One region of the Staphylococcus sp. 231237_7MaSpsaltlick genome, then DNA from elsewhere that is predicted to be linked to it. Evidence: riboswitches for the same ligand, from Rfam matches in the RefSeq annotation. Region 1 holds a riboswitch; the other holds the start of a gene.

Region 1 (3,196 bases):
TCCGGATGAGCGTATTTTAGAAAAGGTACCAGATTATTTTGTTACTTTTGTACAAAAGCTATTAAATGAAGTTTAATTATAATTAGTGCTATTTTGTATTAATCAGAAACATATTGGGTATTGAATATATAAGTAAAATGTATTAAGGAGTGTTTACTTATGTCTGCTCAAGATCCTAGAAAGAAATTTTCAAACAAAGATTTTCCAAAGCAAGAACAACCTGTTCCTGGACTACAACAACAATTAGATCCTCAACCAGATTGTGGAGAATCATCATATACAGGCCATCATAGATTAGAAGGTTATAAAATGTTAGTAACTGGTGGTGATTCTGCAATAGGTCGTGCTGCTGCAATTGCGTATGCAAAAGAAGGTGCCGATGTTGCAATTAATTACCTCCCTGATGAACAAGTCGATGCTGAAGAAGTGAAACAGGTAATTGAAGCTGCTGGCAGTAAAGCAGTGCTTATACCGGGTGATATTCGAAATGAACAATTTAACTATGACTTGGTTGCACAGGCACATCAAGAATTAGGTGGATTGGACAATGTGACGTTAGTCGCTGGTCATCAGCAATATCGAGAAAGTATCAAAGGCTTTGATACAGCTTCCTTTACAGAAACCTTTGAAACGAATGTTTATCCTATATTTTGGACAGTACAAAAGGCGATAGATTATTTAAAACCCGGAGCAACGATTACATTGACATCTTCTGTTCAAGGTTATAATCCAAGTCCAATATTGCATGATTATGCTGCAACCAAAGCGGCAATCATTTCATTGACCAAAAGTTTATCTGAAGAATTAGGTGAACAAGGTATACGTGTTAATTGTGTTGCACCTGGTCCATTCTGGTCACCGTTACAAATCTCAGGAGGACAACCTCAATCGAAGATACCGACCTTTGGTCAAAAGTCAGTACTTGGACGTGCAGGTCAACCTGTTGAGTTAGCAGGTGTATATGTCCATCTCGCAGCTGAAGAATCTAGCTATACAACTGGTCAAGTGTATGGTGTTACAGGCGGAACCCAAATAGATTAAACAACAAAAAGTTAGAAAATCTGGAAGTTGATTTTCTAACTTTTTATTTATGAGGAGTAGAACAAATGAAAAAATTCGAAGCAGCAAAGTTAACAAAGCAACAAAACTATAAGTTATTGAGTGGTAGTGTTATCCCAAGACCCATTGCATTTGTAACATCACAAGATGACAAGGGCATGCTCAATGCAGCCCCTTTTAGTTTCTTTAATGTGGTCAATAGTGCGCCACCGATGATTATGCTATCAACAACTCGAACGGCAGGCAAAAGGAAGGATACTTCCTTAAATATCGAAGCAACTGAAGCATTTGTTGTGCATATAACAGATGAAGCTACTGTAGAACAAATTAATCGTACAGCAGCTCCAATTGCAAGGTCATTGAATGAATTAGAACGAACAGACTTAACATGCGTTGATTCTGATATCGTATCTGTACCTGGGATTGAACAAGCTAAGATACGCTTAGAGTGTAAATTGGATAGAATTATTCCCTTAGGTGATAAACAAGAGGGATCTGATTTAATTATTGGAGAAGTTGTGATGTTTCATATTGATGATACAGTTTATATAGAACCGCATAAGATTGATTCTAAAGCATTAGGAGCTGTGAGTCGGTTAGCTGGAAATAATTATGCGAATCTTGGACAATCTTTTATCATTGAACGTCCAACAGAATAGTAATGCACATGTTACATCATCAATGTCTACTCTGTAGTTGTTTATTAAAGGAATAAGTTTGACAAAGTTCAGATTAAATATTAATATTTAGCAGTATTTGACGTTAACATTCAAGAGTTCTTGTAGTAAAAAAATAAAACATACTTATCAAGAGAAGTGGAGGGACTGGCCCTATGATACTTCGGCAACATGTAAAAGCGTGTGCCAAATCCAGTAGCAACTATTGCTAGAAGATAAGGAGCTTAAATTAACTCTTTTCTTCAAATGGATGAAAAGAGTTTTTAATTTTTATAAGATATTAAACCGTTAAATCATAATTGATATCAAAGGAAGTAGGTTGAATATGAAAGAGCAGTATAAAGGCAATGCTTGGGCATTGATTCCTTTAATCGTCTTTGTGGCGATGTTTCTAGGTGTTGGTATAGCGACGGGTGATTTCACGACAATGCCATTAAACGTTGCAATTATTGTGGCCTCTATCATTGGCTTGTTATAAAATAGAAAAGAATCGTTTCAACAGAAAGTTGAAATATTCACGAAAGGTGCAGGACACTCTAACATTGTGTTAATGATGTTGATTTTCCTATTGGCTGGTGCCTTTTCACAAACAACGGAAGATATGGGTGGTGTAAAATCCACTGTTAATCTAGGTTTATCAATTATTCCAGAAAATTTAATCATAGTAGGCTTATTTATTATTTGTATGTTTGTGTCTGTTTCTATGGGTACATCTGTAGGAACAGTTGCTGCAATCGCACCTGTAGGCTTCGGATTGAGTCAAGCAACAGATGTATCAACGGCGATTACAATGGCTACAGTTGTAGGTGGTGCGATGTTTGGTGATAATCTATCGATGATTTCTGATACGACAATTGCCGCAGTACGCACACAAAAGACAAAAATGAGTGACAAATTTAAAGTAAATATAAAAATAGTACTTCCTGGGGCAATACTGACTATTATTGCACTATGGTTTTTAACAAATGGTGCACATATCGATGCGACTAAAAATTATGATTATAATATAATTAAAGTTATACCATATTTATTGGTACTTATACTGGCATTAGTAGGAATTAATGTAATCATTGTCTTAATTGGTGGTACTTTACTATCTGCGATTATAGGATTGGTTGATCATTCATTTGGCTGGAAAGGGCTATTAAGTTCAATATCAAAAGGTATTGTCGGCATGGAAGATATTGCAATTATTGCATTGTTAATTGGTGGTTTAGTTGCGTTGATTCAACATAATGGAGGCATTACGTGGTTATTAAATTTTGTGCGTAATAGAGTTAAATCGAAACGTGGAGCAGAACTGGGTATTGCCGGATTGGTAAGTGCTGCAGATATTGCTACAGCGAATAATACGATTTCTATACTTATGGCCGGTCCTTTAGCTAAAGACATCGCTGATGAATACGATGTCGATCCTCGAAAGTCGGCAAGTATTTTAGATATGTTTGCTAGTTGTTTCC
Region 2 (3,196 bases), on a different contig from region 1:
GATCCTAGAACAAAATTTTCAAGTGAAGATTTCCCGAAACAAGAACAAGCCATTCCAGGTTTACAAGATAAATTAGAGCCTAAGCCTGATTGTGGTGAAACAACTTATACCGGTTACGGACGTTTGAAAGATTACAAGATGTTAGTGACTGGTGGAGATTCTGCTATCGGTAGAGCCGCTGCTATTGCCTATGCAAAGGAAGGTGCGGATGTGGCGATTAACTACTTACCGGCTGAGCAAGTAGACGCTGAAGAAGTGCAACAAGTGATTGAAGCCGCGGGTCGTAAAGCGGTATTAATCCCAGGTGATATACGTGATGAACAATTTAACTATGATTTAGTTGAAACAGCTTATAATAAACTTGGTGGATTAGATAATGTAACAATTGTAGCAGGACATCAGCAATATAGAAATAATCTTAAAGGCTTTGATACTGAATCATTTACTGAGACATTCGAAACAAATGTCTATCCTATTTTCTGGTCAGTGCAAAAAGCAATTGATTATTTAGAACCAGGTGCAACGATTACATTGACGTCATCTGTACAAGGGTATAATCCAAGTCCAATCTTGCATGATTATGCCGCTTCCAAAGCAGCTATTATTTCACTTACCAAAAGCTTATCTGAAGAATTAGGTAGTAAGGGGATTCGAGTGAACTGTGTAGCACCAGGCCCATTCTGGTCACCGCTCCAAATTTCTGGTGGACAGCCCCAATCTAAAATTCCTACTTTTGGTCAAAAAGAAGTTTTAGGTAGAGCTGGCCAACCCGTTGAACTTTCAGGCGTATACGTCCATTTAGCTGCCGAGGAATCAAGCTATACAACAGGCCAAGTTTATGGTGTGACAGGTGGTACCCAATTAGATTAGAATTGATGCAGAAATGAGACCGTAATCTAATTTAACTATTAGTATTTTGATATCTAGACGATACTAAGTATAAGGAGGCAAGGATACATTGATATCCTACCTCCTTCTTATTTATAGAAAGGTAAGGGAATCATTTATGAAGAAATTTAAAGCAGATACTTTAACTAAAAAGCAAAATTATAAATTATTAAGTGGTAGTGTGATACCTAGACCCATCGCATTTGTTACTTCCCAAGATAAAGAAGGGCGTTTGAATGCAGCGCCATTTAGCTTTTTCAACGTTGTTAATAGTGCGCCTCCAATGATTATGATTTCTACAGGTCGTTCTGAAGGGAAACGCAAAGACACTTCTTTAAATATTGAGGAAACGGCATCGTTTGTTGTCCATATCACAGATGAAGCTACAGTAGAACAAATCAACCAAACAGCAGCACCATTGATCCGTAACCAAAATGAATTGGAAAGAACAAACCTGAATTGTGTTGACTCTGAATTAGTTTCAGTGCCTGGCATTGAACAAGCAAAAATTCGTATGGAATGTAAGTTAGATAGAATTATTCCGTTAGGTGACTCTCAAGAAGGATCTGACTTAATTATAGGTGAAGTAGTCATGTTTCATATTGATGAGTCCGTTTATTTTGAAGATAGTAAAATAGACGCCGATGCGCTTAGTGCAGTAGCTCGTTTAGCGGGTAATGATTACGCTTCTTTAGGAAATAAATTCACAATAGAACGTCCAATGGAGTAACTAAAAGATATTTAACAAAATAAGCTTTATTGAAATAATAGATAGTTGGAAGGGAGAGAAAATGAAAGCATTTATAAAAATTGTTTTCTATCCGCTTTCCTATTTGACGAATTACGATTAATACTGTACTGTAATAAAATAAAATAATAACTTATCAAGAGAAGTGTAGGGACTGGCCCGTTGATACTTCGGCAACATGATGATGCGTGTGCCAAATCCAGTAGCATAAATTATGCTAGAAGATAAGAATGAATCACAGATTACTCTTTCTTCTTAAATAGAAAGAGTTTTTTTATTTTTAGGACTAAAAAATAATAGAATGTTAGATTCTGTTTTAATATTTAGGAAAGTTGGTTATGTATGGAGGAGACAAAAAAAGGTAACGCATGGGCTTTGATACCTTTAATCGTATTTGTTGGTATGTTTTTAGGTGTAGGTATTGGTACGGGTGACTTTACTACGATGCCACTCAATGTAGCTATATTAGTTGCGTCTATCGTTGGCTTAGCATTAAACAGAAAAGAAGCATTTCATAAAAAGGTTGAAGTTTTTACAAAAGGTGCAGGACATTCTAATATTATTTTAATGATGTTGATTTTCTTGTTAGCAGGTGCATTTTCCCAAACGACAGAAGATATGGGCGGCGTGGAGTCGACAGTTAATTTAGGGTTATCATTAATACCAGAAAACTTAATTATTGTCGGGCTCTTTATTATATGTATGTTTGTATCTTTATCAATGGGTACGTCTGTAGGAACGGTAGCTGCTATAGCGCCAGTTGGTTTTGGTTTAAGTCAGGCTACAGATGTTTCAGCAGCTATCACAATGGCTACTGTTGTTGGTGGCTCTATGTTTGGTGATAATTTATCGATGATTTCTGATACTACAATAGCTGCAGTACGTACTCAGAAAACGAAAATGAGCGATAAATTTAAGGTGAATATAAGAATTGTCTTACCTGGTGCGATATTTACTATTATTGTGCTTTGGTTTTTAACTAATGGTGCGCACATAGATGCAAGTAAAAGTTACGATTATGACCTTATTAAAGTAATTCCATACTTATTTGTGCTTATCTTAGCACTAATAGGTGTAAATGTCGTTATCGTATTAATCGGTGGTGTTGTACTTTCTGCAATTATTGGATTAATTTATGGTTCATTTGGATGGACTGGCTTATTAAATTCAATATCTAAAGGTATTATCGGCATGGAAGATATAGCGATTATTGCATTGCTCATTGGTGGATTAGTTGCGTTGATTCAACATAATGGTGGTATTACTTGGTTGTTAAATTTTGTACGCAGTAAAGTTAAATCTAAACGCGGTGCAGAATTAGGGATTGCTGGCTTAGTAAGTGTTGCAGATATATCAACAGCAAATAATACTATTTCTATATTAATGGCAGGCCCATTAGCGAAAGATATATCAGAAGAATATGATGTAGATCCGCGTAAATCAGCCAGTATTTTAGATATGTTTGCGAGTTGTTTCCAGGGTATGTTGCCATATAGTCCTCAGCTGATTGCGGCTGCAGGTGTGGCGTCTATATCTCCATTTGAATTAGTACCGTATTCT

Evidence for each region. A riboswitch is a leader RNA that binds a small molecule or an ion and turns the genes downstream of it on or off. The one in region 1 is predicted to bind S-adenosylmethionine.
Region 2: it holds a riboswitch for S-adenosylmethionine, as region 1 does, so the genes downstream of both, ACF91D_RS00700 (Na+/H+ antiporter NhaC family protein) here and ACF91D_RS16460 (Na+/H+ antiporter NhaC family protein) in region 1, are expected to answer to the same signal.

What each region holds. Positions count from the first base shown of each region.
Region 1 is NZ_JBICNX010000008.1:85,352-88,547, reverse strand. Features, by position in the region: gene ACF91D_RS16475 (amidohydrolase) at 1-76, shown strand, start outside; gene ACF91D_RS16470 (SDR family oxidoreductase) at 160-1,041, shown strand; gene ACF91D_RS16465 (flavin reductase family protein) at 1,107-1,718, shown strand; SAM riboswitch class I at 1,860-1,958, shown strand; partial or broken gene ACF91D_RS16460 (Na+/H+ antiporter NhaC family protein) at 2,062-3,196, shown strand, end outside.
Region 2 is NZ_JBICNX010000001.1:125,633-128,828, reverse strand. Features, by position in the region: gene ACF91D_RS00710 (SDR family oxidoreductase) at 1-870, shown strand, start outside; gene ACF91D_RS00705 (flavin reductase family protein) at 1,007-1,618, shown strand; SAM riboswitch class I at 1,767-1,867, shown strand; gene ACF91D_RS00700 (Na+/H+ antiporter NhaC family protein) at 1,979-3,196, shown strand, end outside.